Regions from separate parts of the Xenophilus sp. genome, predicted to be linked through region 3. Evidence: predicted binding sites of a transcription regulator. Region 3 holds the regulator's gene; each other region holds the start of a gene.

Region 1 (7,379 bases), on a different contig from region 3:
CACTTTCTCGTTGCCGTTGTGCACGATCTCGATGCCGCGCGTGCTCTTCTCGCACAGCTCGCACACGTGCTTCATCGGCAGCGAGGTGTGGCCGCCGTTGATGTGGCCGATGATGTCGGCGTCGGCCTCCAGCACCGTGTCCTTGTCGATGTAGCCCGAGCCGGGCACCGAGGGCCCGCCGGTGTGGATGGTGCTCTGAATGCCGTGCTTGCGCGCCCAGGCCACCATCTCCTTGGCCTCGTAGCCGGCCTTGACCGAGCCCAGGCCGATCTCGCCCAGCAGCCCCACGCCGGCCTCGGCCAGCTCCTTGAAGTCGCTCTCGACCATGCCCTTCTCGATGACGGGCGCGCCGGCCAGCACCTTCACGCCGCCGGGGCGGAAGGCGTCGAAGGCGCGCTGCGCGGTGATGGCCAGCGCCTTCAGGCCGACGATGTCCTTCGGGCGGCCCGGGTAGTGCACCTCGCCGGCCGAGATCATGGTGGTGACACCGCCGTTCAGGCTCGACTCGATCCAGTTGAGCTGGCTCTGGCGCGGCGTCCAGTCGCCGGCCACCGGGTGCACGTGGCTGTCGATCAGGCCGGGCGCGACGCAGGTCTTCTTCGCGTCGATCACCGTCTTGGCGTTCGATGTGTCGCAGTCCTTGGCCTTGCCGACCGCGGTGATCAGGCCGTCGTCGATGACGATGGTGTCGGCGTCGAGGATGGGCTGGTCGATGTCGCCCGAGAGCAGCAGCCCTATGTTCTGGATGACGACCTTGCCCGACTTGCCGGCGGCGGCTTCTGTTGCCATTTCGATACCTCGTGGGGTGTGGTGGTTTCGTTGTTCTCGTCGCTGCGCACCGTGCGCAGCACCGTCTCGATGACGAAGTCCTCCCAGTGCCGGGCCGCTTCGGGCGACTCCAGCGGCTCGCCCAGGAAGCTGGTGAGCGTGTAGCGGTTGGACATGTAGAAGTAGCCCGTGGCCGCGATCAGCAGGTAGATGTCGCGCGCGGCCAGGTCGGCGCGGAACAGGCCCTGCGCGGCGCCGCTGGCGAGGATCTGCTCGATGATCGCCACCGCCCGCGAGGAGTACTCGCGCGCCCGCAGCGACTTGGCGATGTGGCGCCCCTTGTGCAGGTTCTCGGTGTTCAGCAGCGTGATGAAGTGCGGGTTGGCGCGGTAGTAGCCCAGCACGAAGCGGATCACCTCGGTCAGCGCCTCCACCGGGCGCGCCATGTCCAGGTCGATGGCGGCCTCGGCCTCGTCCATGCGCTGGTAGATGTCCTCCAGCACAGCGACGAACAGGCCTTCCTTGCTGCCGAAGTAGTAGTAGATCATCCGGTCGTACGAGCGGGCGGCGCGGCTGATCTTCTCCACGCTGCCGCCCTCGTAGCCGTACTTCGCGAACACCCTGGTGGCCGCGCGCAGGATGGCCTCGCGCGACGCCTGCGCCTGCGCCTCACGCACGCCCGTCTTGCGCTGCGGCTTGGCGACGGACTTGCGGGTGGCCATGGCAGCCTCAGCGAATCCGGGCGGTGCACACCGCCGGCAGCGCCCGCCCTCCAATGGCACTGGAGGCCGCGGAGCAGGCCATGCCAGCGACACCCACGGAACCGGCCTTGGCCTGTCCTGAGCCCGTCGAAGGGCCGGGCCGTCGGGTGTGCCCCCCCGGGGGGGAGCCGCGCAGCGGCTTGGGGGGGGTCATTTTTCAGCGAAAGCGCGCTCGACCACGTAGTCGCCCGGCGTGCTGGTGTTGCCTTCCTTGAAGCCGCGCCCTTCGAGGATCTCCTTCATGTCCACCAGCAGGCCGGGGCTGCCGCAGATCATGACGCGGTCCTCGGCCGCGTTCAGCGGCGGCAGGCCCAGGTCGTCGGTGAGCTTGTTGGTGGTGATCAGGTCGGTGATGCGGCCCTGGTTGCGGAACTCCTCGCGCGTGACGGTCGGGTAGTACAGCAACTGGTTCTGGATCATCTCGCCCAGGATCTCGTGCTTGGGCAGGTGGTCGGTCACCAGGTCGTGGTAGGCCAGCTCGTCCACCTGGCGCACGCCATGCACCAGGATGACCTTCTCGAACTTCTCGTAGGTCTCCGGGTCGCGGATGATGCTCATGAAGGGCGCCAGCCCCGTGCCCGTGCCGAACAGGTACAGGCGCTTGCCCGGCAGCGTGTAGTCGATCAGCAGCGTGCCGGTGGGCTTGCGGCCCACGATGATGGTGTCGCCCACCTGGATGTGCTGCAGCTTCGAGGTCAGGGGGCCCTCTTCCACCTTGATGCTCAGGAACTCCAGGTGCTCCTCGTAGTTGGGGCTGACGATGCTGTAGGCGCGCAGCAGCGGCTTGTTGTTGACCTTCAGCCCGATCATGGTGAAGTGGCCGTTGGAAAAGCGCAGCGCCTGGTCGCGCGTGGTGGTGAAGGTGAACAGCCGGTCGGTCCAGTGGTGGACGGTCAGGACGCGTTCTTCGCTGAAAGCACTCATAAGCAAATTACCGGAAGTTGTGAATGGGGGAGAGACGTGAAAGGGACCGGGCGCCGTGGGGAATGCTTGCGCTGAGCTGGCGGCCACAACAGGACCCATTTTCGTTCGTGCCGCACCAACGCGGCGCACGCCGCCTCAGGAAAACACCCATACGCGTATTGCCATGCTTCGGTAGATTCCGGTTCATGTAGTGTTTGCCACATGAATATGGAGCGAATGCTACACAGGACGCACGCGGCGGACAAGCGCCAATCCGGCACGCTTGTTGCAGTACTTACCCTGTGCGCGTGCTGAAGGAACGGAGCCTCACGATGACCGAACACACCAAGACCGACGGCCTGCCAGGCATGGACCTGCCGGTGCTGCCGGAGGCCTCGCCCCTCGGGCTGGGCAAGGCACCCGCGCGCAACGAGCGCATGAGCAGCGCCAAGGTCGAATGCAACGCCTGCCCGGTGCTGTGCCAGATTTCCGAAGGCCGCAGCGGCGCCTGCGACCGCTACGCCAACCGCGCCGGCGTGCTGGTGCGCGTCGACCCGGTGGTGCTGCTGCGCCGCGAGTTGCAGAGCGAGTCGCCCGCGCTGGTGCCTTTCGCGCGCGAGGGTGCCGAGGCGCCCGCCGAGGGCGCGCCGCCGGCCAAGGACTGGGACGGCGACCTGCTGCTGGCCGACCAGGTCTTCGTCACCGGCATCGGCGCCTCCACCACCTACCCCGACTACAAGCCCGCGCCCTTCATCGTCGCCTCCAAGGCGCAGGGCGTGGACATGGTCACCGTGGTCACCGAGGGCATCTTCAGCTACTGCAGCGTGAAGGTGAAGATCGACACCGACCGCTTCCTCGGCAGCGAGCAGGCCAACGTGCGCTACAAGGGCGAGGTGGTGGGCCACGTCACCACGGCCGAGTACGGCTCGCAGATGCTCTCGCTGGGCGGCGTGCACCACCTCACCGGCGGCAGCAAGAAGGAAGGCCGCATGACGCTGGAGCTGATGCAGAACCTGTGCAACAAGCAGGCGGCCGAATGCACCATCGACGGCGGCTCCAGCCTGGTGATCCAGGCGGGCAAGGCGCCCATCGTCAACGGCGTGGAGGAGCAGCGCATGCGCGTGGGCTGCGGCTCGGCCACGGTGGGCATCTTCGCGCGGCAGCTGCTGGGCCTGGCCGACGAGGTGGTGGTGGTGGACGACCACATCACCGGCGTGCTGACCGAGCACCAGGCCGGGCGCTGCCTGGCGATGCCGCCATCGGGCATCCAGATGCGCGGGCGCAAGTCCACGCCGGGGCGCTACTTCCAGGTGGCCAACCCCGGCAGCGGCTGGGGCGGCACCGACATCGCCGATCCGCTGGCGATCATCGAGGGCTGGGAGAGCGGCGTCGCCAAGCCCGGCCTGCGCCTCTTGATGACCTCCACCACCGGCGAGCAGGCGCAGTGGTTCGTGCTGGACGACAACCTGCAGCCGGTGGAGCAGCCGATCCCGCCCGAGGTGCAGAAGGTGGTGGACCGCATCGGCGAGAACTGCGAGCCCTCGCTGTGCACCGTGCTCTTCCTCGGCGGCGCCGGCGGCTCGCTGCGCGCCGGCGTGACCGAGAACCCCGTGCTGCTCACGCGCGCCATCAAGCAGGCGCTGGTCAACGTCACCTGCGGCGGCGCGCCGGCCTACGTGTGGCCGGGCGGCGGCATCACGGTGATGGTGGACGTGACGCGCATGCCCGACAACAGCTTCGGCACGGTGCCCACGCCGGCCATCATTGCGCCCATCGAGTTCAGCATGCGGCTGGCCGACTACGCCGCGCTGGGCGGCCACATGGAGCACGTGATGACGCTGGAGCAGGCGCTCTCGCGCGGGGCCTGGCAGGACGACGGCGCGCCCATGGCGCGCGAGTGGCGCCGGCCCGAGGCCGTCAACGCCTGGCCGCTGGGCCAGCCCCCCCTGCTGGGCTGAGAACCGCCGGCATGCACGCCACCCGCAACCCGCTCGACGGCGGCCGCTGGCACTTCCAGCACGGCCCGATCGACCTGGTGATCCAGGCCGAGGGCGAGGCCGCCGCCGTGGCCGCCGCGCACGAGGCGGCCTGGGCGCGCTTTTGCGGCGTGCTGCAGGAGCTGGTGGACGAGCTGCCCGCGCTGCGCCAGCCCGTGGCGGCCGGTGCGCCGCTGCGCGGGCCCGTCGCGCGGCGCATGTGGGATGCGTGCGCCGCCTACCGGCCGATGTTCATCACGCCGATGGCGGCGGTGGCCGGCGCGGTGGCCGAGGAGATCGCCGCCTTCTACCGCCGCACCGGCATCGCGCGCGCCTGGGTCAACAACGGCGGCGACATCGCGCTGCACCTGGCGCCCGGGCAGTCGGTGCAGGTGGGCCTGTTCGCCGACCTGTCGCGCTTCGACCTGGCCGGCACCGGGCCGCTGCGCACCGACGGCCGCTTCACGCTGCACGCCGGCGACCCGGTGCGCGGCGTGGCCACCAGCGGCTGGCGCGGACGCAGCTTCTCGCTGGGCATCGCCGACAGCGTGACGGTGCTGGCCGCCGGCGCGGCCGAGGCCGATGCGGCCGCCACCGTCGTCGGCAACGCGGTCGACGTGGCCGATCCGGCCATCCGCCGCCTGCCCGCCAGCCAGTGCAAGGACGACAGCGACCTGGGCGACATCCCGGTCACCGTGGACGTGCCGCCGCTGGCCCCGCCGCAGGTGGCGCGCGCCCTCGATGCGGGCCTGGCGCGCGCGCAGGAAATGCAGCGCGCAGGCCGTATCCATGCGGCGATACTCGTCTGCCAGCAGCAGTGCCGCGTGCTGCAGCCCGCCGCGGCACGGCTCGCCGCAGGCTCCGTTTTTGCTTAACGAACGCAAGACCATGATCGACATCCGACGCGTCTTCACCCAGGTCGAGCACATCCACCACGAATTCGGGCCGCGCGCGGCCGAGCCGCTGGTGCGAGGCGCCATCGCCGCGGTGCTCACCAATCCCTTCGCGGGCCGCTACGAGCCCGACATCCTGCCCATGATGGAACTGCTCGACCCGGTCGGCGTGGACATGGCGCACCGCCTGCACGCCGCCATGGACGTGCCGCTGGAGAAGATCGCCACCTACGGCAAGGGCGCCATCGTCGGCGCCGCCGGCGAGCTGGAGCACGGCGCGCTGTGGCACGTGCCCGGCGGCTACGCGATGCGCGAGCTGCTCGGCTGGAAGGGCGACCGCGCCGCCTACAAGGCCGGCACCGTGGACGAGAAGAAGACCGGCCAGCCCGGCAACGCGCTGTCCATCGTGCCCTCGACCAAGAAGGTCGGCCCGCCCGGCGCCACGCTGGACGTGCCGCTGACCAACATCAACGCCAGCTACGTGCGCGGCCAGTTCGACGCCATCGAGGTGCGCGTGCCCGGCGCGCCCGCGGCCGACGAGATCGTCTTCATCCTCGCCATGACGACCGGCTACCGCGTGCACGACCGCGTGGGCGGGCTGCGCGCCGAGAACATCAGCAAATGGGACGGCCTGCGCTGACGCCGGCCACGCCAAGACAAGGAGCAACACCATGCCAGCAGACATCCGCAAACTGGTCGTCCAGGTCGACGAGACCCGCAAGGAACAGGGCCAGGCCGTCGAGCCGCCCACGCGCCGCGCGGTGGCCATCGCCGTCATCGCCAACCCCTACGCCGGCCGCTACAGCGAGAACCTGGACGAGCTGATCGCCATCGGCGAGGAACTGGGCGCGCTGCTCGGCGGCAAGGCCGTCAAGGCGCTGGGCATCGAGCCCGGCCAGGCGCACAGCTACGGCAAGGCCGCCATCGTCGGCGAAGGCGGCGAGCTGGAGCATGCCGCCGCCATCCTGCACCCCAAGCTGGGCGCGCCGCTGCGCCAGGCCGTGGAGAAGGGCGCCGCGCTGGTGCCCTCGGCCAAGAAGCGCGGCACGCTGGGCACCGCCATCGACGTGCCGCTGGGCCACAAGGACGCCGCCTTCGTGCGCAGCCACTTCGACGCGGTGGAGGCGCGCGTGAGCGACGCGCCGCGCGCCGGCGAGATCGTGGTGGCCGTGGCCGTGACCGACAGCGGCCGCCCGCTGCCGCGCATCGGCGGGCTGCAGGTTTCCGAGATCGAGGGCAAGGACGGCTTGCGCTGACGCGCCGGCCGGCTATTCATTTACTTAGTTCCAACCGAGGAGTCATCCGATGAAGCATCTGCGTCTTGCGTTCAGCGCCGTCTCGCTGGCAGCGCTCACCGTCGCGCTCGTTCCCGCCCACGCCCAGGGCGTGATCAAGATCGGCGAGGTCAACAGCTACAAGGCGCAGCCCGCCTTCCTGGAGCCCTACAAGAAGGGCATGGAACTCGCCGTGGACGAGATCAACGCCAAGGGCGGCATCGACGGCAAGAAGGTCGAGCTGGTCATGCGCGACGACAACGCCAACCCGGGCGACGCCGTGCGCATGGCCGAGGAGCTGGTCTCGCGCGAGAAGGTGGACATCCTCACCGGCGCCTTCCTCTCCAACACCGGCCTGGCGCTGGCCGACTTCGCCAAGCAGAAAAAATTCTTCTACCTGGCCGGCGAGCCGCTCACCGACAAGATGACCTGGCAGGGCGGCAACCAGTACACCTTCCGCCTGCGCCCCGGCACCTACATGCAGGCCGCCATGCTGGTGCCCGAGGCCGCCAAGCTCAAGAAGAAGCGCTGGGCGCTGGTCTACCCCAACTACGAGTACGGCCAGTCGGCCGTCGCCGCGTTCAAGCAGCTGCTCAAGGCCGCGCAGCCCGACGTGGAGTTCGTCGCCGAGCAGGCCACGCCGCTGGGCAAGGTGGACGCCGGCAGCGTGGTGCAGGCGCTGGCCGACGCCAAGCCCGACGCGATCTTCAACGTGCTGTTCGCGGCCGACCTGTCGAAGTTCGTGCGCGAGGGCAACACGCGCGGCCTGTTCAAGGGCCGCACCGTGGTCAGCGTGCTGACCGG
Region 2 (6,417 bases), on a different contig from region 3:
GTCTCCGCCGCCAGCACCTACGGCCAGACGGCCGAGCGCACCGCCGAGCGCTACGTGGCCCGCCGCTTCGACCGGCTCGACCCGCACATGGCCTGGCTGGCCACGCGCCAGCGCCCGGCGCGCATGCAGCTGTGGCTGGGCCACCACCGCGGCGACGAACTGGCCGACGCCGACTACCGCGCCGCCTGCTACGGCGACGTGGGCATCCGCGAGCGCGCCTCGGTGCTGATGCTGCTGCCCACCGGCCAGCGCGCGGCCGTGAGCTTCTACCGCAGCCTGGCGCAGCCCGAGTTCGAGGCCGGCGACTTCGCGCTGCTGGAGGCGCATGCCGGCCTGCTGGCCGACGCCACCGCCGCGCACGGCCGCATCGCCCTGGCCACCGGCGCCACCGTGGAACCCGGCTTCGCCGCGCGCCTGCTGGCCCTGAGCCTGCGCGAGCGCGAGGTCATCGCCCACCTGCGCGAGGGCCGCACCGCCAAGGAGGCGGCCCGCGCGCTGGGGCTGGAGCTGAGCACCGTGCGCACCCACCAGTACCGGGCGTTCCGGCGGCTGGGGATCCGGACGGTGAAGGAGCTGCTGCGGGGCGCGGGCGATCAGGTGGATCGCGACTGAGGCCGTCCAGCCATAGGCTCACTGCATCCCTTCGGTAGATGCTGCTCATTGGCGTCTGGCCTAGGGTTTGTAGCGAAAGCGCTGATTGCGGCGTGCCCCGCCCTGCAAGTTTCAATGCGGACGAATCTACAGGTTCGCTTCGGCCCAGATCAGGTTGCTGGCCTCGATCAACACGGTCGCCACATGGAGGTCTACCAGCTCGACGTGCTGTGCAGGGCGGCTCAATCTACCGCGGGGGTGTGGCGGGATCTGGCTACCGTAGTGCTTCTGAAGGTACAAGAGCCGTTTGGGTAGCCCGCGAATGGCTCTGAAGCCCTCGTCCTGCGAAACCTTCTTGATCATGTCAGCCATCGTGGCCTTGGCACGTTCTTCCGCCTCGTCGTTATCGATTTCGGCATCCTGAATATAAGCTTCCACGAAGTCTGCGACTGCCCCATAGAACTCCTCAGCCCAGTCCTCGGACACTGTCATGGTGCGAAGACAGCCGTCGCGCGAGTAGCACACGTGCAGTTCGTGATGAGCAATCGACCGAAGCTCTAACGAGTCGATCTGCGGCTGAACGTATGCACGCACCTTTTCTGGGGTGGGGAAGCGGGAGCCGGGTCGTTTCTCATACCCCTCTCGCCAGTCATTCGCGCGCAACGCCAGATCAATGAAGTCGTCTGGGTCGAACGCGATGAGTGAATAAAACACTGCGGCAGGCTTCTCAGCCTGGATGGCGGAGAGCAATTCCGCGGGTTCGAGTCCGATGGTCGGTGCACTATCTCCATGCGAGAGCGTGCCACGTATCACAGCGGTCTGAGTTTCTGCACACACGCTCCTGATGGAGTCCAGTACGGCTTGAAGAGGCTGTTGCTCAAAGGCCATGTCGTCGGAATTGTGGGCTGCTACTGGCTGGCAGCTATTGCGTGGAGCCGGCTTGACGACTTGTGATCGCCAGACGGACACAAGTGTCCAGGCCGTAACGTGTCGCTGAAATCAAGAAACGAGAACATGTCGAGGCGGATCTGTTCTCACCAACGACATCTGCGCCGCAGTCCATGCCGACGCCGGAGCCAAAACCGGACAAGCATGCTGCTCAGTCTTCGGGCGCCTCGTCCCCGGACGGACTGCGGGATGCCGCCTCGGCGGCGGATCGGCGCTGCCCCCCCATCTGCACCACCTCCTGTTCGATCGCCCCGAACAGCGACTTGCCGTCCAGCCCCTTCATCTCGATGCGGATGGTGTCGCCGAACTTCATGAACCCGGTCTTCGGCTCGCCGTCGAGGATGGTTTCCATGCTGCGCTTCTCGGCGATGCACGCGTAGCCCTTCGGCCATTCCATGCGGCCATTCTTCTCCACGCCGGGGTTGCTCACCGTGCCGCTGCCGACGATGCTGCCGGCGCGCACGTTGCGCGTCTTCGCGATGTGGGCGATGAGCTGGCCGAAGTGGAAGGTCATGTCGGGGCCGGCGTCGGTGAGGCCGACCTTGCGGCCGTTCCAGGTGCTCTGCAGCGCCAGGTGCACCCGGCCCTGCTCCCACGCCGGGCCCAGCTCGTCCAGCGTCACGGCCACCGGGCTGAAGGCGGTGGCGGGCTTGCTCTGGAAGAAGCCGAAGCCCTTCGCCAGCTCAGCCGGGATCAGGTGGCGCAGGCTCACGTCGTTGGCCAGCATCACCAGCCGGACGGCGTCCAGCGCCTCGTCGGGGCCGGTGCCCATCTTCACGTCGCCGGTGACGACGGCGATCTCGGCCTCGAAGTCGATGCCCATCGCCTCGCTGGGTACCACGATATCGTCGCAGGGACCGAGGAAGTCGTCGCTGCCGCCCTGGTACATCAGCGGGTCGGTGTAGAAGGAGGCGGGCACCTCGGCGCCGCGCGCCTTGCGCACCAGCTCCACGTGGTTGAGGTAGGCCGAGCCGTCGGCCCACTGGTAGGCGCGCGGCAGCGGCGCCATGCACTGCGCCGGGTCGAAGGGGAAGGCGTGGCGCGTGCGGCCGTGGTTGAGCTGCGTGGACAGGTCCTCCAGCTGCGGCGCCAGGAAGCCCCAGTCGTCCAGCACCTGCTGCAGCCGGTGGGCGATGCCGGTGGCGTAGTGGGCGTGCGAGAGATCGCGCGAGACGACGACCAACTGACCGTCGCGCGAGCCGTCCTTGAGGGTGGCGAGTTTCATGGGAGGGCCGGGCGCCAGCGACGGCGCCATGACTAAACTGGTTGGGCGGCCGGCAGTGTAGCGAGCGCCATGGATGCCACCCTTCCCCCCTTTCACGAGGCGCCGCGCCGGCCCTGGCGGGCGCTCGCGCTGCTGACGCTGGCCGTGGCGCTGGTGCACGTCGGCGTGCTCGGCCTGGCGCCGCTGGGCAACGAGCCCGAGGCGCTGCCGCTGACGCAGCACTTCAGCACCCGCACGATCGTGATCGCGCCGCCGGCGCCGGCCCCTGCGCCCGCCGCCGCGCCGCCCGCGCAGGCGGCCCCGGCGGCGGCCCCGAAGCGGCCCTCCGCCCAGTTGCGCAAGGCGCCGCGGCCCCGTCCGCCGCCCGAGGCCGCGCCGGCACCCGAGCCGCCGTCGCCCGTGCTGGCCGGCGACACGGACACCGAAGCGACCGCGCCGCCGTCGCCGGCCGAACCCGCGCCCCCGCCGGCAGAGCCGGCGCCCGCCGAGGCCGGGCAGGGCGAAGGCAGCGGCGCCCCGGCCGCGGCGTCAGGCCAGGGCGAGGCGTCCGGGGAGACCGGCGCCGGCGGCACCCCCGGCGCCACCCGGGCGCTGCAGGTGCCGGGCTCCGTCACCCTGGACTTCGCCGTCACCGGCCAGCAGGGCCCGCAACCGCTGTCGGGCGTGTTCGGCGAGCTGGTGTGGCTGCAGGACGGCGGCCAGTACAACGCCCGCCTGTCGCTGAAGATGCTGTTCCGCACCCTGCGCGCGCAGACCAGCGTGGGCCGCGTCGGGCCGGACGGCATCGAGCCGCTGCGCTTCTCCGACCGGCGCAAGAGCGAGGTGGCGACCCACTTCGTGCGCGAGGGGCCGGGTGCCGGCGAGATCGTCTTCAGCAGCAGCAACCAGCGCGTGCCCCTGGCGCCAGGCGCGCAGGACCGCCTCTCGGTGGTGATGCAGATCGTCGCCCTGCTGGCCGGCGACCCGGCCGCCTACCCGGCGGGCAGCCGCATCGCCATGCAGACGGCCGGCCCGCGCGATGCCGAGACCTGGACCTTCACCGTCGACGGCGACGAGACCCTGGACATGCCGGCCGGCCACTACCAGGCGCGCAAGCTCACCCGCCTGCCGCGCAAGGAGATGGACCAGAAGATCGAACTCTGGCTCGCGCCCGAGATCGGATGGTTGCCGGTGCGCATCCGCCAGACGCAGCCCGACGGCGATTTCGCCGACATGCAACTGCGCGGCATGGGCGCGCCGCGGCCTGCGGAGTGAACACCGTCACACAACGGCCACATACGGCGCGGCCGTTGCGCCTACAACACGTCGGCGCCTCTTGAAACTGGCGCGTTGATTGCTAAATGCCGAACATGTCCCTCATCGACACCCTGAAGCACCCCGCCATGCGCATGCTCTACGACTCCGAGGCCTTTGCCGTCGTCCACGTGCAGCCCAACGCGGACGACGCCCCCGTGGCGCCGCACGTGCCGGCCCTGGCGCGCGACGGCTTCGAGATCGTCGACAAGCGCTCCGGCAAGGAGGTGTACCTCGACGGCTCCTGGGCCGAGCTGTTCCAGCAGCAGATCGCCGCCTGGCAGCTCAACACCCCGACGCAGGAAGAGGTGGAGGACACGCTGGAAGGCTACGCCGAGCTGGCCCAGACCCCGGTGGTGATGCACTGAGCGGCCGGCCCGCCTCCCGGTCCGACGAGCCCCGCCCTGCGCGGGGCTTTTTGTTGGGTGAGCAATGAAAGAAAGTGCATGCTCACTTGTTGATTGAGCCTCTGTGGCCATACAGCCACGCGTACAGCGGCCCCGTCAGCACCAGCACCGCCACCAGCCGGCACACCTGGAAGGCGGTGACCACCGGCACGCCGAGCTGCAGCACCTTGGCCGTGATCGACATCTCGGCGATGCCGCCCGGCGAGGTGCCCAGCACCATCGTCGCCCAGTGCAGCCCGGTGGCGCGCGCCAGCAGCACCGCGAAGCCGCCGCACAGCACGACCATGACCACGGTGCCGCCGGCCGCCGCGGCCAGCCAGCGCGGCGCCGTGTGCAGGAACTCGCGCGAGAAGCGCACGCCCAGGCTCACCGCGATGACGAGCTGCGCCGCGTTCGACAGCCACAGGGGCACCGCCGACAGCGTGTGCCCGCCCAGCGTGAAGCCCATCGCCACCAGCAGCGGCCCGATGAACCAGGGATTGGTGCGCCGCAGCGCCTGCATCGCCAGCGCCCCGGCGCCCGTGCAGGCGGCCAGCACCGCCAGGCCGCCCCAGTGCACTTCGCGCGAGGCGGGAGGCAGGTTGTCCAGCCCGTGCAGGCCGCTCCACTGCATGGCGAAGGGGATGCCCACCGTCACCACCACCAGCCGCACGCTGTGGGCGGCGGCGACCAGGTCGGTGCGGGCGCCGGCGCGCTCGGCCATCAGCGTCATCTCCGAGGCGCCGCCGATGGCGCCGGCGAAGTAGCTGGTGGCGCGCATCGCCGGCGCGGGCACCTGCGGCATCCGGTGCGCGTGCAGCCGATGCAGCGCCAGGCCGAAGCCCCAGCCCAGCGCCAGCGCCCAGGCGATGGCCAGCGCGATGGCCCACCACAGCCCCGCCACCAGCGCGCCCACCTGCGGCGTGAAGTACAGGCCGAGCGCCGCGCCGATCACCCACTGCCCCGCGTTGCGCAGCGGCACGGCGCTGGCCGTCGGCAGCCCCGCGATGGACGCCAGCGACACCGCCAGCAGCGGCCCGATCATCCAGGGCAGCCGCGCATGCAGCACCAGGCACAGCCCTGCGGCGGCCAGGGCCAGCGCCAGGGTGGCGGCGGTGCGAAGCAGGTAGCGCGGGGAGAAGAAGAACAACGACAACGAGAAGAGGCGGCGGACGGCAGCCGTGCGGCAGCGTGGCCGGCATAGTATGGCGCGATGGCTGCACTGACCCTGTCCCTGCGCGCATCGCGCCGGCCCGCCGGCGCGATGCTGGCGGCGATCGCCCTGCTGCTGGCCGGCTGCGCGGCCGGCCAGCGGGCCTCCGACCCCGACGCCCCCGTGCCCGAGCGCATCGAGGCCCTGCTGCCGGCCGACGTGCTGGTGCTCGGCGAGCAGCACGATGCGCCCGAGCACCATGCGCTGGAGCGCGAGGCGGTCGAGGCGCTGGCCGCGCGCGGCCGGCTCGCCGCACTGGCGCTGGAGATGGCCGAGTCGGGCCGCAGCACCGCCCGGCTGCCGGCCGCCGCCACCGAGGCGCAGGCGCGCGCCACGCTCGGCTGGGACGCGAAGGCCTGGCCCTGGGAGGACTACGGCCCCGTCGTCATGGCGGCCGTGCGCGCCGGCGTGCCGGTGCTCGGCGCCAACCTGCCGCGCGAGCGCATGAAGGCCGCGATGGCCGACGTCTCGCTCGACGCGCAGCTGAGCCCCGAGGCCCTGGCCGCCCAGCGCGCCGCCGTGCGCGACGGCCACTGCGGGCTGCTGCCCGCCGCGCAGATCGAGCCCATGACGCGCATCCAGATCGCCCGCGACCGCGCCATGGCGCAGACGCTGATCAAGGCGCTGGAGCCGCGCGCGCCGGGCCGCACGGTGCTGCTCGTCACCGGCGCCGGCCACGCCGAGCGTGCCCTGGGCGTGCCGCAGCACCTGCCCACCGACCTGGTGGTGCGCACCGTGCGCCTGGCCGCCGGCGGGGGTGA
Region 3 (8,954 bases):
CGCCGAGCTGCGCGCCGAGTACCGCGGCAACCGCGTCGACGGCGAGAACAGGCTGGTGGTGAGCGAGCGCCGCGCCGAGGCCATCGCCCAGGTCGCCGCCTACTATGATCAGCTCTTCTCCGACGCGCCCGCGCTGAAGAAGAGCCGCGAGAACTTCGCCATGAAGGAGAACACGCTGCCCAGCGCCGAGCGGCGCCAGCAGCTCACGCACTTCTTCTTCTGGACTGCCTGGGCCGCCGCCACCGAGCGCCCGAACAGCAAGGTGACCTACACCAACAACTGGCCGCACGAGCCGCTGATCGGCAACGTGCCCAGCAGCGAGAACGTGGTCTGGTCGATCGCCAGCGTGGTGGTGCTGCTGGCGGGCGTGGGCTTCCTGGTGTGGGGCTGGTCCTTCCTGCGCCGGCACGACGAGCCGCAGCCCGCCGCCCCCGCGCGCGACCCGCTCACGACCTTCGCCCTCACGCCCTCGCAGCGCGCCTTGGGCAAGTACCTGTTCCTGGTGGTGGCGCTGTTCGTCTTCCAGGTGTTCATCGGCGGCTTCACGGCGCACTACACGCTGGAGGGCCAGCAGTTCTACGGCATCGACGTGTCGCAGTGGTTCCCCTACTCGCTCACGCGCACCTGGCACATCCAGAGCGCGCTGTTCTGGATCGCCACCGGTTTCCTCGCCGTGGGCCTGTTCCTCGCGCCCGTCATCAACGGCGGCAAGGACCCGAAGTTCCAGAAGCTGGGCGTGGACGTGCTGTTCTGGGCGCTGGTGTTCGTGTGCGTCGGCTCCTTCGTCGGCAACTGGCTGGCCATCGCGCACAGGATGCCGGCCGAATGGAACTTCTGGCTCGGCCACCAGGGCTACGAGTACGTGGACCTGGGCCGCATCTGGCAGATCCTCAAGTGGGTCGGCATCCTGCTGTGGCTGGTGCTGATGCTGCGCGGCGTGCTGCCGGCGCTGTTCGCACGCAGCACATCGGGCAAGAAGGAAGACAAGAACCTGCTGGCCCTGCTCACCGCCTCGGTGGGCGCGATCGGCCTGTTCTACGGCGCGGGCCTGTTCTACGGCGAGCGCACCAGCCTGTCGGTGATGGAGTACTGGCGCTGGTGGGTGGTGCACCTGTGGGTGGAGGGCTTCTTCGAGGTCTTCGCCACCACCGCGCTGGCCTTCGTCTTCAGCAGCATGGGGCTGGTGTCGCGGTCGATGGCCACCTCGGCCAGCCTGGCCTCGGCGTCGCTCTTCCTGCTGGGCGGCATCCCGGGCACCTTCCACCACCTGTACTTCGCCGGCACCACCACGCCGGTGATGGCGGTGGGCGCGGCCTTCAGCGCGCTGGAGGTGGTGCCGCTGATCGTGCTGGGCCACGAGGCCTGGGAGAACTCGCGCCTGAAGACCCGCGCGCCGTGGATGGCGAACCTCAAGTGGCCGCTGGCCTGCTTCGTGGCCGTGGCCTTCTGGAACATGCTGGGCGCGGGCGTCTTCGGCTTCATGATCAACCCGCCGATCTCGCTGTACTACATCCAGGGCCTGAACACCACGCCCGTGCACGCGCACTCGGCCCTGTTCGGCGTCTACGGCTTCCTGGCGCTGGGCTTCACGCTGCTGGTGCTGCGCTACGTGCGGCCGCAATTCGTGTTCAGCGAGGGGCTGATGAAGACCGCCTTCTGGGGCCTGAACGCCGGCCTGGTGCTGATGATCGCCACCAGCCTGCTGCCGATCGGCTTCATCCAGTTCCACGCCAGCGTGACCGAGGGCCTGTGGTACGCCCGCAGCGAGGCCTTCATGCAGCAGCCGATCCTGGTGACGCTGCGCTGGGTGCGCACCTTCGGCGACGTAGTGTTCATCGTCGGCGCGGTCGCGATGGCCTGGCAGGTGGTGCTGGGCCTGGCCGGGCGCAGCGCGGCGGGACACGCCGACCCGCTGCTGCAGCCCGCAGCCCGCTGATTCGGGGCAGGCCCGCGCGATGACCCACGTCGTCACCGAGGCCTGCATCCGCTGCAAGTACACGGACTGCGTCGAGGTCTGCCCCGTCGACGCCTTCCGCGAGGGGCCGAACATGCTGGCGATCGACCCCGACGACTGCATCGACTGCGCCCTGTGCGTGCCCGAGTGCCCGGTGCACGCGATCTTCTTCGACGAGGACACGCCGCCGGACCAGCGCGACTTCCTGCCGCTGAACGCGCGGCTCGCCAAGGTCTGGCCGTTGATCGTCCGCGGCCACGGGGCCCTGCCCGATGCCGACGCCTGGGCCGACGTGGCCGACAAGCGCCATCTGCTGGACGAAGGCTGAGGCGTCCCATTCCAGCCGCCGCCGGGCGCGAGCTTCGACCTCGGCCCGGCGGCGCTGTTTTCACGGCGCCGGCATCGGGTCAGAATCGGCCCCGACGCAACAGGACCCTTCATGACCATCGAAACCCAAGACGACGTCGTCGCACTGAAACGCATCGGCAGGATCGTCTCGCTGACGCTGCAGCGGATGCTCGATGCCGCGGAACCCGGCATGACCACCCGCGAACTCGACCGGCTCGGCGAACGGCTCCTGGAGGAGCACGGCGCGCAGTCGGCGCCGAGGCTGACCTACGGCTTCCCGGCCGCGACGTGCATCAGCATCAACGAGCAGGCGGCGCACGGCATTCCCGGGGACCGGGTCATCCGGGCCGGCGACGTCCTGAACGTCGACGTGTCTGCGGAACTCGGCGGCTATTTCGCCGACACCGGCGGAACCACCGTCGTGCCGCCCTCCACGGCGCAGAAGACGCGCCTGTGCCACGCTACCCGCGCGGCGCTCGCCGAGGCCATGAAGCGTGCCCGGGCGGGGCAGCCGGTCAACGGCATCGGCGGGGCCATCGAGCGCACCGCGAAGGCGTACGGCTTCAAGGTCATCGAGAACCTCGGAAGCCACGGCGTCGGGCGCGCACTGCACGAGGCGCCGGACCACATCGCCGGCTACTTCGACCCCGCGGACCGGCGCATCCTGCAGGAAGGCATGGTCATCACCATCGAGCCCTTCCTGTCGACCAAGAGCCGCACCGTCACCGAGACCTCCGACGGCTGGACGCTGGCCGGCGCCCGCGGGAACCTGTCCGCGCAGTACGAGCACACGATGATCATCACGAAGGGCGCGCCCATCGTCGTCACGCAGCACTGACGGCGCGCGGGCGGAGGGCAGGCCCTACAGCGCCTTGCGCAGGTTCGCCGGCGCGATGCGCAGCGCCTCGCGGTACTTGGCGACGGTGCGGCGCGCGCACTCGATGCCCTGCTCCTTGAGCATCTCGGAGATCTGGCTGTCCGACAGCGGCTTCTTGGCGCTTTCGGCGCCGACGAACTGCTTGATGAGGGCGCGCACCGCGGTGCTGGAGGCGTTGCCGCCGGTCTCGGTGCCCAGGGCCGAGCCGAAGAAGTACTTCAGCTCCACCGTGCCGAAGGGCGTGGCCATGTACTTGGCGGTGGTCACGCGGCTGATGGTGGACTCGTGCAGGCCCAGCTCGTCGGCGATCTCGCGCAGCACCAGCGGGCGCATCGCCAGCTCGCCGTGCACGAAGAAGTTCTTCTGCCGCTCGACGATGGCGTTGGACACGCGCAGGATGGTGTCGAAGCGCTGCTGGATGTTCTTGATGAACCAGCGCGCCTCCTGCAGCCGCTGCGACAGCGCCTGACCGCCCTCGCCCTTGTGCGCCTTCAGCGCGCCGGCGTAGATGTCGTGCACGCGCAGGCGCGGCATCACGTCGGGGTTGAGCTGCACGCGCAGCTTCATGTTCGCGCCGCGGCCGCTGCGGGTGACGATGACGTCGGGCACGATGACGTTGCGCTCGACGTCGACGAAGCGCCGGCCCGGCTTGGGCTCCAGCCTGGCGATGAGCTGCATCGCCTGGCGCACCTCGTCCTCGCTGCCGCGGGTGAGCGCGGCCAGGCGGCGGAAGTCGCGCCGCGCCAGCAGCTCCATCGGCTGCTTGCAGATGGCCAGCGCGATCTTGCGCACCTCCATCGCGTCCTCGTCGCCCTCGTCGTCGGCGGCGCCGGCGCGCAGCTGGATGGCCAGGCACTCGCCCAGGTCGCGCGCGCCCACGCCCACCGGCTCCAGGCTCTGCAGCAGGCCCAGCGCGACCTGGAAGTGGTGCACCAGCTCGTCGAACTGGTCGTTGTCGTCGCCGGCCAGCGCCGAGGCCAGGGCGGGCAGCGAGTCCTCCAGGTAGCCGTCGTCGTCGAGCGACTCGATCAGGAAGCGCAGCGCGGCCGAGTCCTCCGGCGACAGTCGCAGGGACAGCGCTTGGCGGTGCAGGTGCTCCTGCAGCGACTCGTGGCTGCGCGCCAGCTCGGTGGCGTCGGCGCGCTCGTCGTCGTCGCCGCTGCCGCTGCTGCGCGGCGGCGCGTCGCCGCCCCACTCGCTGTCGTCGGGCGCCAGGTCGACGCTGCCGTCGCCCTCCCAGTCGGGCTCGGCGTCGACGGCATCGGCCACGGGCGCGTCGGCATCGCCGCCGGCGACGGCGCCGTCGGACCCCGGCACGGCGAGGGACGGCTCGGCGTCCTCGCGCTCCTCGCGCGGCTGCGGCGCGTCGGCGCTGTCCAGGCCGAACTCCTCGCGCTGCGCCTCCTCGGTCTGGCGCTCCAGGAAGGGGTTGTCGTCGAGCATCTGCTCGACCTCCTGCGCCAGCTCCAGGGTGGACAACTGCAGCAGGCGGATCGACTGCTGCAGCTGCGGCGTGAGCGCCAGGTGCTGCGAAACCCGCAGCGACAGGCCCTGCTTCATGCCGTGCGGTCCTCGTTCACATGCGGAAGTGCTCGCCCAGGTACACGCGGCGCACTTCGACGTTGTCGACGATCTCCGATGGCGTGCCTTGTGCCAGCACATGCCCGTCGCTGATGATGTAGGCGTGGTCGCAGATGCCCAGCGTCTCACGCACGTTGTGGTCGGTGATGAGCACGCCGATGCCGCGCTCCTTGAGGAAGCTGATGATGCGCTGGATCTCGATCACCGCGATCGGGTCGATGCCGGCGAAGGGCTCGTCCAGCAGGATGAAGCGCGGCTGGGTGGCCAGGGCGCGGGCGATCTCCACCCGGCGCCGCTCGCCGCCCGACAGGGCCAGCGCCGGCGAATCGCGCAGGTGGTCCACGCGCAGGTCGGTCAGCAACTCGGTCAGGCGCTCGTCCATGCGCGCCTTCGACAGCGGCACCATGCGGCCGTTCGCGTCGGGCTCGCGCTGCAACTCCAGCACGGCGCGCACGTTGTCCTCGACATTGAGCTTGCGGAAGATCGAGGCCTCCTGCGGCAGGTACGACAGGCCCATGCGCGCGCGGCGGTGGATGGGCATGTGGGCGATCTGCTCGCCGTCGATGCTGATGTCGCCGGCGTCGGCGCGCACCAGCCCGACGATCATGTAGAAGGAGGTGGTCTTGCCGGCGCCGTTGGGGCCCAGCAGGCCGACCACCTCGCCCTTGCGCACGTCCAGCGAGACGTCGCGCACCACCCGGCGGCTGCCGTAGCTCTTCTGCAGGCCGCGCGCCTCCAGCCGGCTGCCGGGGGCGGACTCGGCCGCGGGGTTGGCGGCCTCGATCACGGGCGCGCCCCCTGGCCGTCCAGGGTGGTGCTGGGGCGCAGGCCCCGTTCGCCCTCGGGCGCGGCGGGGGCGGCCGGCGCCCCCTTGCCGGGCTCACTGGCCGCGCGCGGCGTCAGGATCGCGCGCACCCGGCCGCCGGGCTGGCCGGCGGAGACGCTGGCGTCCGGCGGCAGCGGCGCGCCGTTGACGGTGAAGGTGTCGTTGCTCTGGTCGTAGACGATCAGCGGGCCGGTGGTCTCGTCGTTGACCCTGGCGCCGACCAGCCGGCGCATGACGGCGCGGCGGATGAACTTCACGTTGTCGGCGCGGCCGTCGTACTCGATGACCTCCGATTCGCCCTCGATCCACTCGTCGGTGCCGGCGTCGCGCTTCTGCTTGTAGTAAGCGCGCTGGCCGGGCGCGGCGGTGACCACGCCGTACTGGTAGCCGTCCGGGTCCTGCCGCACGTCGATGCGGGCGCCGCGGATGATGATGGTGCCCTTGGTGACGACCACCCTGCCCGTGAACACGCTGGTCTGCTTGAGGTCGTCGTAGCGCATGTTGTCGGCCTCGATGTTCATCGGCTTGGTGCGGTCGGCCTTCTCGGCCTGGACGGCGCCGCCGGCCAGGGCCAGGGCCGTGCCCAGGAACAGCAGGCGGGCCAGGCGGCGGAAGGAGGCGGCGGGGAGGTGCATCAAGGGGAATGTCATAAAGGCACGAAACTTGCTGGCATTGTATGCCGCGACCTTTCGCGGAACGGACGGCCCTCAAGGACAAAAGCCCGCGGGCGCGGGCTTTGGGCAGGGGCGTTGCCGCCAATCAGGAGGCCGCGGAGCAGGCCATGCGGGAACACGCACGGAACCGGCTCCGCCGGGCCGTCGCGTGTGCCCCCTCGAGGGGGTTGGCGAAGCGGAACGAAGTCCGCGAAGACTGGGGGTGGTTCACTTTCTGGCCTGGCCGATGAGGGAATCCGTGATCTGCAGCGCACGGCCGAGCGAACCGGCCAGTTCGCCGTCCACGTACCAGCGGCCGGCCACGCCCAGCGCCGGCACGCCGGCCACCTTGTAGGCGTCGGTCATCTGCGTGGCGCGCTTGACCTTGCCGGCCACGCTGAAGGACTTGTAGGTGTCGGCGAACTGCTTGGCGTCCAGGCCGCTCTGCTGGCCGGCCCAGGCGAGGATGGCCTCGTCGCCGAACAGGCGCTGGCGCTCCTGGTGGATGGCCTGGAAGACCTTCATCTGGAACGCGTCGATCTTGCCCAGCGCTTCCAGCGTGTAGTAGAGCTTCTGCTTGGCCTGCACGTCGTTGCCCACGAAGGGCACGGGGATGCGGCGGAAGACCACGTTCGCGGGCAGCTTCTTGACCCAGGCTTCCAACTGCGGCTCGAAGGCGGCGCAGTGCGGGCAGTTGTACGAGAAGAACTCGACCACCTCGATCTTGCCCGCCGGCGCATCGACCGGGGCCGGCTTGCCCAGCACCACGTAGTCCTTGCCGGGGGCGAAGGCGCCCTGGGCCTGGGCGGTGCCGGCCAGCGGCATCAGGGCCGCCGCGGCGGCGGTGGCGAGCGAAAAGTCACGTCGGTTCATGGTCAAGGTGTTTCTCCTGTGCCGCGGACAGAGCGGCGCGTGGGCCGGGGAGTTCCCCGGCGGGGGGCATTCAGCGCTGCACGCGCACGAGCGCGGCGTCGAAGCCGCCGGTGCTCAGCCGGTCCTTCAGGCGATCGGCGTCGTCCTTCTTGTTGAAGGGGCCGGCACGGACGCGGTAGACGGTGCGGCCGGCCTGCTCGCGTTCGGTGATCTTGGCCTCCACGCCCATCAGCGAGAGCTTGGCGCGCTGGGCCTCGGCCTCGTCGGTGCCGCGGAAGGCGCCGGCCTGCACGAAGTAGACGAAGGGGTCCGGCCCCGTCGCTTCGGGCGCCGCGGCCACCTGCGTCCCGGCGCCGCCGCCGGCTCGCGAGCGGGCGAAGTCGCCGAGCGGGTCGCCGGACGCGGGGGCCGCCGGCCGTGCCGGCGCCACCACCACCGGGGCGGGCACCGGCGAATTGAGCTGGCCGGCCGCCGCCGTGGCCGCGTCGCCCGGCGGCGCCACGGTGCCGCTGGCGGTGGGCGCCGGCGTGCGCGGGGCCTGCGGCTTGCCGGCCAGCGGCGAATTGGGGTCCCAGTCGCGGTTCTTGCGCGCCTCGGCCTCGTCCTGCTCGGCGCCGCGCGGCTGGTTCTTGGCGAGGAAGGGCACCGGCACCTTGGTGACGTACACCGCCACGCCCAGCGCGATGCCCAGCCCGAGCACCAGGCCCACGATCAGGCCGATGACGGTGTTCCCTCGTTGTCTGCTTCTCATGGGTCCCATGTTTCTCTACATCTTGCGCGGAGCGCTCACGCCGAGCACAGCCAAGCCATTGTGCAGCACCTGCGCACAGGCGGCGACGAGGGCGAGGCGGGCTTTCTTCACGGCTTCGTCGTCGACCAGGATGCGTTCGGCGTCGTAGTAGCTGTGGTAGGCCGCGGCCAACTCGCGCAGGTAGAAGGCGACGTCGTGCGGCGCGAAGTCGCGCGCGGCGGCGGCCAGCATGTCGGGGTACTTCGCCAGCAGCAGCATCAGCGGCTGGGCGGCCTCGGTCGCCAGGGGCGAGAGGTCCACGCCCTTCAGCGCAGCGGGGTCGGTGCCCTCCTTGTCGAGCACCGAGCAGATGCGCGCATGGGCGTACTGCACGTAGTAGACCGGGTTGTCGTTGTTCTGCGCCAGCGCCAGGTCGACGTCGAAGGTGTATTCGGTGTCGGGCTTGCGGCTGAGCAGGAAGAAGCGCACCGCGTCCTTGCTGGTCCACTCGATCAGGTCGCGCAGCGTGACGTAGCTGCCGGCGCGCTTGCTGATCTTGACCTCCTGGCCGCCGCGCATCACGCGCACCATGGTGTGCAGCACGTAGTCCGGGTAGCCCTCGGGGATGCCCTCGTCCGCCGCCTGCAGCCCGGCGCGCACGCGCGCGATGGTGCCGTGGTGGTCGGTGCCCTGGATGTTGACCACCTGGTGGAAGCCGCGCTCCCACTTGGCGAGGTGGTAGGCGACGTCGGGCACGAAGTAGGTGTACGTGCCGTCCTGCTTGCGCATGACGCGGTCCTTGTCGTCGCCGTAGTCGGTGGTCTTCAGCCACAGGGCGCCGTCCTGCTCGTAGGTCTTGCCCGCCGCGACCAGCTTCTTCACCGCGGCCTCGACGCGGCCGCTGGCGTACAGGCTCGATTCGAGGTAGTAGTGGTCGAAGCGCACCTGGAAGGCCTTGAGGTCCAGGTCCTGCTCGTGGCGCAGGTAGGCGACGGCGAACTGGCGGATCGAGTCTAGGTCGTCCGGGTCGCCGCTGGCGGTGTATTCGCGGTCGTCGGACTTCACCGTCTTCTTCGCCAGGAAGTCGTTCGCGATGTCCTGGATGTACTCGC
Region 4 (7,583 bases), on a different contig from region 3:
GCAGGACAGCGACGAGCTGATCGCCGTCGACCTGCCGACCCAGACGATCCGCTGGCGCACGCCCACCGGCCCGATGCCGGCGGACATCTACGGCATCCACGGCGACCGCACGCTGCTGGTGGGCCTGACGGGCAGCGACGGCGTGCAGGTCTTCGACGTGGCGGGCAAGGAGCCGAAGCTGATCGGCAAGATCCCGACCGGCAAGGGCGCCCACGCCTTCCGCAGCGCGGGCGACGGCAAGTCGGTCTTCGTCAGCAACCGGGTGGCCAACAGCATCAGCCGCATCGACATCGCGACGCTCACCGTCAGCGCCACCTACCCGGTGCCGGGTGGGCCGGACTGCATGGACGTCTCGGCCGACGGCAAGACGCTGTACGTCACCTCGCGCTGGGCCAAGAAGCTCAGCGTGGTGGACCTGAGCGCCGGCAAGGTCTCGCGCACCATCGGCGTCGGCCGCTCGCCTCATGGCGTGTGGACGCTTGATCATGCCCGCCGCCGCTGACCTCCCCCGCCTGCTGGCGGCCGTGGCGCTGTGCGTGGCGGCGGCGCTGCCCGCGGGCGCCGGTGTGCAGGGCGGCGGCTGCGACAAGCCGGTCTACCTGACCTTCGACACCGGGCACATGGGCATCGCGCCGCTGGTGGCCGAGGTGCTGCGGCGTCAGCAGGTGCGCGTGACCTTCTTCGCCGCCGCCGAGCGCACGCAGGACGGCGGCGACAGCCTGGACAACCGCTGGGCGCCGTGGTGGAAGGCGAGGGCGGCCGAAGGGCACGAGTTCGCCTCCCACACCTATGACCATGCCTACTGGCGCGGCGACGAGAAAGGCATCGAGCCGCCGCCGGGCCGCCCCAAGGCGGCGAGCGCCCCCTCGGGGGGCAGCGAACCACGCGCAGCGGGGAGCGTGGGGGCCACGTTCACGCCGCGCTTCCGCATCCGGCCCTCGGCAGGCGCCTTCGCCGGCCGCACCTTCACCTGGAGCGCGGCCCAGTACTGCGAGAGCATCGCCAAGGCGGCCGACCGGCTGGAGCACATCACGGGCAGGAAGCCGCTGCCGCTCTTCCGCGCGCCGGGCGGCAAGACCTCGCCGAAGCTGCTGGCGGCTGCCCGCCAGTGCGGCTTTGCCCATGTCGGGTGGTCGCCGGCCGGCTTCCTGGGCGACGAGCTGCCCAGCGACAAGTACCCCAACGACCAGCTGCTGGCGCAGGCGCTGGAACGCATCCGGCCCGGCGACATCCTGCTGGCGCACCTGGGCATCTGGTCGCGGCAGGACCCATGGGCGCCGGCCGACCTGGAGCCGCTGATCGTGGGGCTGAAGGAGCGCGGCTTCTGCTTCCGCACGCTGCGCGAGCATCCCGACTACGCGGCCTGGATCGCCGCGCACCCCTGAGCGCCGTCATGGAGTGGCTGAGCGACGCGTTCGACCTTGCGCAGCAGTGGCTGTTCGAGGCGGTGGTGCAGCCGCTGGTCTATGCCGCCGGCCTGGGCGGCTGGGCGGAGGACGCCTTCGACGCCACCGGCTGGCTGCTGGTGGGCCTGGTCCAGATCGTCGTGTTGCTGGCGGTGATCGGCCCGCTGGAGCGCTGGCGCCCGGTGGAGCCGGTGCGCGACCGGCAGGCGGTGCGGGTGGACGTGATCTACACGCTCGTGCACCGGCTGGGGTTGTTCCGGCTGGCGCTGTTCTTCCTCGTCACGCCGTTGTTCGACGCCGTGCTCGGCTGGCTGCGCGGCAACGGCTGGGGCACGTTGCACCTGGACGAGCTCTGGCCTGGCGTCACCGACATCCCCTGGGTCGCGTTCGCGCTCTACCTGGTGGTGCTGGACTTCGTCGAATACCTCATCCACCGCGGCCAGCACCGCTTCGCGTGGTGGTGGCGCCTGCATGCGCTGCACCACTCGCAGCGGCAGATGACGATGTGGAGCGACGACCGCAACCACCTGCTGGACGACCTGATCCACGACGCCATCATCGTCGCGGCGGCGCAGCTCATCGGCGTGGCGCCGGGGCAGTTCGTCGCGGCCGTCGCCGTGATGCAGCTGTCGCAGAGCCTGCAGCATGCGAACCTGCGCCTGGCCTTCGGCCGGTTGGGCGAGCGGCTGTGGATCAGCCCGCGCTTCCATCGCCGGCACCATGCCATCGGCATCGGCCACGAGTCGCCCGGGCCGCGCCGCGCCGCCGGGCCGCCCCAAGGCGCGGCAGCCCCCTCGGGGGGCAGCGAACCACGCGCAGCGGGGAGCGTGGGGGCCACAGTTCTCGGCGGCTGCAACTTCGGCGTGCTGCTGCCCTGGTGGGACATGCTCTTTCGCAGCGCCGACTTCTCCGCCCGCTACGAGCCCACCGGCATCCGCGACCAAGTCGAGCCCGACGAACAGGGCCGCGTGCGCGACTACGGCCGCGGCTTCTGGGCGCAGCAGTGGCTGGGACTGAAGCGGCTGGCCGGGCGGGCCTGAGTCCGTGGCAGGTATGCTCGACCCGATGCGCCTGCTGCTCGACTCCTTCTGGCGTGCCGTCGCCTACTGCCTGCACCCCCGCGTCATCGTCCTGTCGCTGCTGCCGCTGGCGCTGATGGCCGCCCTCGCGCTGGGCCTGGCCTGGCTGTACTGGGACGCCGCCGTCGCCTGGACCCGCGATGCCCTCGACGCCTGGCCCCTGCTGGCCAGCTTCTGGGGCTGGCTGCAGGGCCTGTTCAGCGGCGACGTGCGCAACGTCCTGGCGCCGCTGGTGGTGGTGCTGGCGGTCACGCCGATGCTGGTGCTGGTGTGCCTGGTCGTGGTGGCCGCCTTCATGGCGCCGGCACTGACCCGGCTGGTGGGCGAGCGGCGCTTCCCGGCGCTGGAGCAGCGGCACGGCGCCTCCTTCATCGGCAGCGTGCTGCGCTCCATCGGCCTGACGCTGGTGGCGGTGGTGGCGCTGGTGGTGTCGATGCCGCTGTGGCTGGTGCCGCCGCTGGTGCTGGTGCTTCCTCCCCTGATCTGGGGCTGGCTCACGGCCCGCGTGATGAGCTACGACGCCCTGGCCGAGCACGCCAGCGGCGAGGAGCGCGAGACCCTGCTGCGCACGCACCGCTGGCCGCTGCTGGGCATCGGCGTGCTGTGCGGGCTGCTGGGCGCGGCGCCGAGCATCGTGTGGGCCTCCGGCCTGCTGTTCGCCGCCGCCTTCTTCCTGCTGGTGCCGCTGGCGATCTGGATCTACACGCTGGTGTTCGCCTTCTCCGCCCTGTGGTTCGCCCACTACGGGCTGGACGCGCTGGCCCGGCTGCGCGCGCAGCGCGCGGGGCTGGCGGCGACGGCAGCCGACGCCGAGGCAGCGGCCCTGCCGCCGCCGCAGGAGGGCGCGCCATGACCGCATCTCCGGCCTTCGGCCTGATCATCGTCGGCGACGAGATCCTCTCGGGCAAGCGCGCCGACAAGCACCTGTCCAAGGTGATCGAGCTGCTCGGCGCCCGCGGCCTCGCGCTGGCCTGGGCGGAGTACGTGGGCGACGATCCGGCGCGCATCGCCGCCGTGCTGAAGCGCGCCTTCGCCGGCGGCGACGTCGTCTTCTCCACCGGCGGCATCGGCGCCACGCCCGACGACCACACCCGCCAGTGCGCCGCCGCCGCCCTCGGCGTGCCGCTGGCGCTGCACCCCGAGGCCGAGGCGCTGATCCGCGAGCGCATGCAGGACACCGCCCGCGAGCAGGGCGTGCCCTACGAGCCGGACCGGCCGGACAACGTCCACCGGCTGAACATGGGCGTCTTCCCGGCCGGTGCCTCCATCATCCCCAACCCGTACAACAAGATCCCGGGCTTCAGCGTGGGCCACGTGCACTTCCTGCCCGGCTTCCCGGTCATGGCCTGGCCGATGATCGAGTGGGTGCTGGACACCCGCTACGCGCACCTGGCCCGGCCGGCGGGCGTGAGCGAGCGCTCCGTGATCGTCTTCGGCGCCATGGAGGCCAGCCTCACGCCGCTGATGGAGGCGGTGGAGCGCGACCACCCGGGCGTCAAGGTGTTCAGCCTGCCCAGCGTCGACCACCCGCAATACGGGCGCCACATCGAACTGGGCGTCAAGGGCGACGCGGCCCGCCTCGATGCGGCTTACGCGCAGCTTCGCACCGGCCTGGACGGTTTTGGTGCGCGCATCGGCCCCGAATTGGTGCGATGACGAATTGAGCACACAATTGGTGCGTTTGCGGCCCCGCGCCTGCGCTCCGGCGCCCCGCCGGCGGGCCTGACGGCGCCCCGCAATGGCACAGAAACTGCATCCCTGCCGCTGTCCTTCACTCAACCCACCATCCCTTCCAGGAGAAACCTGATGGCCAAGACCGTCGCCGACGTCATGAAACTCGTCAAGGAAAACGAGGTCAAGTTCGTCGACTTCCGATTCACCGACACCCGCGGCAAGGAGCAGCACGTCACGGTGCCGGTGTCGCACTTCGACGAGGACAAGTTCCAGGCCGGCCACGCGTTCGACGGTTCCTCCATCGCCGGCTGGAAGGGCATCGAGGCCTCCGACATGCTGCTGATGCCCGACCCGAACACGGCGGTCATCGACCCCTTCTTCGAGGAAACCACCCTCAACCTGACCTGCGACGTGCTGGAGCCGGCCGACGGCAAGCCCTACGACCGCGACCCGCGCTCCATCGCCAAGAAGGCAGAGGCGTACCTCAAGGCCTCGGGCCTGGGCGATACCGCCTTCTTCGGCCCCGAGCCCGAGTTCTTCATCTTCGACGACGTGCGCTGGGCCAGCGACATGTCGGGCAGCTTCGTCAAGATCGACGTCGACGAGGCCCCCTGGAACACCGGCAAGAAGTACGAGAGCGGCAACAGCGGCCACCGCCCGACCGTCAAGGGCGGCTACTTCCCCGTGCCCCCGGTCGACAGCAGCCAGGACATCCGCGCCGAGATCTCGCTGGTGCTCGAATCGCTGGGCATCCCGGTCGAGGTGTTCCACCACGAGGTGGCGGGCGCCGGCCAGAACGAGATCGGCACCAAGTTCAGCACGCTGGTCGAGCGCGCCGACTGGACGCAGAAGCTCAAGTACGTGATCTGGAACGTCTGCCACGCCTACGGCAAGACGGCCACCTTCATGCCCAAGCCGATCCAGGGCGACAACGGCTCCGGCATGCACGTGCACCAGTCGATCTGGAAGGACGGCAAGAACCTGTTCGCCGGCGACGGCTACGCGGGCCTGTCGGACACGGCCCTGTACTACATCGGCGGCATCATCAAGCACGCCCGCGCGCTCAACGCCATCACCAACCCGGGCACCAACAGCTACAAGCGCCTGGTGCCGGGCTTCGAGGCGCCGGTGAAGCTGGCCTACTCGGCCAAGAACCGCTCGGCCTCGATCCGCATCCCCTTCGTCAGCAACCCGAAGGCGCGCCGCATCGAAGCCCGCTTCCCCGATCCGCTGGCCAACCCCTACCTGTGCTTCTCGGCCCTGCTGATGGCCGGCCTGGACGGCATCGAGAACAAGATCCACCCGGGCGAAGCGGCCACGAAGGACCTGTACCACCTGCCGCCGGAAGAGGACGCGCTGGTGCCCACCGTCTGCCACAGCCTGGACCAGGCGCTGGAGTACCTGGACAAGGGCCGCGGCTTCCTGACCAAGGGCGGCGTGTTCACCGATGCCTTCATCGACGCCTACATCGAGCTGAAGATGCAGGAGGTGACGCGCTTCCGCATGGCGCCGCACCCGGTCGAGTTCGACATGTACTACTCGCTGTAAGCGCCCCAGGGCCGGCCCGCCGCGCGCAGGGCTGGTGTGGCAAAAGGACGGCTTCGGCCGTCCTTTTTCCTTTTCAGGGGGAACCGCCGGACCGGTGCTCCCTCGAATTGCAAGAAAATGCAAGTCTCCCTTCCGCTTCACTGGCCCCGGAACATGAAGATCTTTTCCCTCACCGCACTGCTCATCGCCACCGCGCTGGCCGGCACGGCAGTCCAGGCGCAGGACCGTGTCTGGCGCTGCGGCAACGAATACACCAACAACACCGCCGAGGCGCAGCGCCGCGGCTGCAAGCTGGTCGAGGGCGGCAACGTCACCATCGTGCAGGGCACGCGCCCGGCCGCCTCGGCATCGTCCTCGGGCGGCGGTTCGCGCGCCGGGGGCTCGTCCCCGGCCGGCAGCCCGAAGGTCGACAGCACCGAGCAGCGCCAGCGCGACAGCGACGCGCGCGCCGTGCTGGAGTCCGAACTGAAGAAGGCCCAGTCGCGCCAGGCGGAGCTGCTCAAGGAATACAACAACGGCGAGCCCGAGCGCCAGGGCAACGAGAAGAACTACCAGAAGTACCTGGACCGCGTGGCCGAGATGAAGGCGCAGATCGAGCGCAACGAGAGCGACATCGCCGGCCTGCAGCGTGAACTGAGCCGTCTGCCGGCCGGGCGCTGATGGCCTTCGGCAAGCCGGCCGCGCCGGCCCGGCGTTTCCAGCCCTTCGACCTGCTGGCGACGCTGGTGGCGGTGGTCCGGGCCGACGGCCGGCTGCTGTTCGCCAACTCGGCGCTCGAGGACGCGATGGGCACCTCGCGCCGGACGCTGGAGGGCAGCCCCTTCGGCGCGTGCTTCCTGGAGCCCGGCGTGCTCACCACTGCCATCGAGGGCGTGCGCGACAACGATTTCGCGACGCTGCGCTACGAGGCCTTCCTGCGCCGCGGCGCCCAGGAGCCGCTGCCGGTGCAGGTGACGCTGGCGCAGACCGACCGCAAGGGCGAGATCCTGATCGAGATGTCGCCGCAGGAGCAGCAGGTGCGCCACGATCGCGAGGAGCGCCTGCTGGGCCTGGCGCAGGCCAACAAGGAACTGATCCGCAACCTGGCCCACGAGATCAAGAACCCGCTGGGCGGCATCCGCGGCGCGGCGCAACTGCTGCAGATGGAGGTGCAGGCTCGCGACCTGATCGAGTACACCCAGGTCATCATCCACGAGGCCGACCGGCTGCAGACGCTGGTGGACCGCCTGCTCGCGCCGCACCGCCGCCCGCACGTGGTGGGCGACGTGAACATCCACGAGGTGATCGAGCGCGTACGCTCGGTGCTGCTGGCGGAGTTCCCGCACGACCTGGAGATCGAGCGCGACTTCGACCCCTCGATCCCCGAGTTCCGCGGCGACCGCGAGCAGCTCATCCAGGCGACGTTGAACATCGCCCACAACGCCGCGCAGGCGCTGGCCGAGCGGCGCGAGGCGGGTGACGCGAAGATCACCTTCCGCACGCGCGTCGTGCGCAAGGTGATCCTCAACAAGCAGTGGTGGCGACTGGCACTGGAATTGCATGTCATCGACAACGGGCCGGGCGTGCCGGACGACCTCAAGGACCGCATCTTCTATCCGCTGGTGTCGGGACGGGAGAGCGGCACCGGGCTCGGGCTGACGCTGGCGCAGACTTTCGTTCAACAGCACCATGGCGTGATCGAGTGCGACAGCCAGCCCGGCCGGACCGATTTCAAGATAGTGATACCACTGCCTTAGCAGGAAGGACGACAGGAACTGCATGAAGCCGATCTGGATAGTGGACGACGACCAATCGATACGCTTCGTGCTCGAGAAGGCTCTCCTGCGTGAAGACCTGCCCACGCGCAGCTTCACCAACACGCGCGAGGTGCTGGCCG

What was found. The regulator sigma-54, encoded in region 3, starts transcription at its own class of promoters, with help from an activator protein. The targets are predictions, from matches to a motif close to TGGCANGNAANCTGCTTT.
Region 1: the regulator sigma-54 is predicted to act here: its motif matches at 2,708-2,725, upstream of ACIY1X_RS22110 (6-hydroxynicotinate reductase).
Region 2: the regulator sigma-54 is predicted to act here: its motif matches at 4,087-4,104, upstream of ACIY1X_RS23050 (DUF3567 domain-containing protein).
Region 4: the regulator sigma-54 is predicted to act here: its motif matches at 4,225-4,242, upstream of glnA (type I glutamate--ammonia ligase).

Annotation. Positions count from the first base shown of each region.
Region 1 covers NZ_JBIQNC010000206.1:472-7,850, forward strand. The annotation lists gene ACIY1X_RS22095 (amidohydrolase family protein) at 1-789, opposite strand, end outside; gene ACIY1X_RS22100 (TetR family transcriptional regulator) at 735-1,490, opposite strand; gene ACIY1X_RS22105 (ferredoxin--NADP reductase) at 1,680-2,453, opposite strand; gene ACIY1X_RS22110 (6-hydroxynicotinate reductase) at 2,765-4,390, shown strand; gene ACIY1X_RS22115 (UPF0280 family protein) at 4,402-5,283, shown strand; gene ACIY1X_RS22120 (amino acid synthesis family protein) at 5,297-5,941, shown strand; gene ACIY1X_RS22125 (amino acid synthesis family protein) at 5,973-6,557, shown strand; partial or broken gene ACIY1X_RS22130 (ABC transporter substrate-binding protein) at 6,607-7,379, shown strand, end outside.
Region 2 covers NZ_JBIQNC010000230.1:209-6,625, reverse strand. The annotation lists gene ACIY1X_RS23070 (response regulator transcription factor) at 1-612, shown strand, start outside; gene ACIY1X_RS23065 (hypothetical protein) at 739-1,479, opposite strand; gene ACIY1X_RS23060 (fumarylacetoacetate hydrolase family protein) at 1,691-2,764, opposite strand; gene ACIY1X_RS23055 (DUF3108 domain-containing protein) at 2,834-4,018, shown strand; gene ACIY1X_RS23050 (DUF3567 domain-containing protein) at 4,147-4,425, shown strand; gene ACIY1X_RS23045 (AbrB family transcriptional regulator) at 4,508-5,593, opposite strand; gene ACIY1X_RS23040 (ChaN family lipoprotein) at 5,657-6,417, shown strand, end outside.
Region 3 covers NZ_JBIQNC010000101.1:8,243-17,196, reverse strand. The annotation lists gene ACIY1X_RS15555 (nitric-oxide reductase large subunit) at 1-1,936, shown strand, start outside; gene fdxA (ferredoxin FdxA) at 1,956-2,282, shown strand; gene map (type I methionyl aminopeptidase) at 2,394-3,140, shown strand; gene ACIY1X_RS15540 (RNA polymerase factor sigma-54) at 3,165-4,739, opposite strand; gene lptB (LPS export ABC transporter ATP-binding protein) at 4,756-5,547, opposite strand; gene lptA (lipopolysaccharide transport periplasmic protein LptA) at 5,544-6,236, opposite strand; gene ACIY1X_RS15525 (thiol:disulfide interchange protein DsbA/DsbL) at 6,468-7,112, opposite strand; gene ACIY1X_RS15520 (SPOR domain-containing protein) at 7,183-7,863, opposite strand; gene argS (arginine--tRNA ligase) at 7,879-8,954, opposite strand, start outside.
Region 4 covers NZ_JBIQNC010000200.1:279-7,861, forward strand. The annotation lists partial or broken gene ACIY1X_RS21820 (YncE family protein) at 1-502, shown strand, start outside; gene ACIY1X_RS21825 (polysaccharide deacetylase family protein) at 486-1,385, shown strand; gene ACIY1X_RS21830 (sterol desaturase family protein) at 1,394-2,446, shown strand; gene ACIY1X_RS21835 (EI24 domain-containing protein) at 2,472-3,338, shown strand; gene ACIY1X_RS21840 (competence/damage-inducible protein A) at 3,335-4,141, shown strand; gene glnA (type I glutamate--ammonia ligase) at 4,292-5,707, shown strand; gene ACIY1X_RS21850 (hypothetical protein) at 5,861-6,367, shown strand; gene glnL (nitrogen regulation protein NR(II)) at 6,367-7,443, shown strand; partial or broken gene ACIY1X_RS21860 (sigma 54-interacting transcriptional regulator) at 7,466-7,583, shown strand, end outside.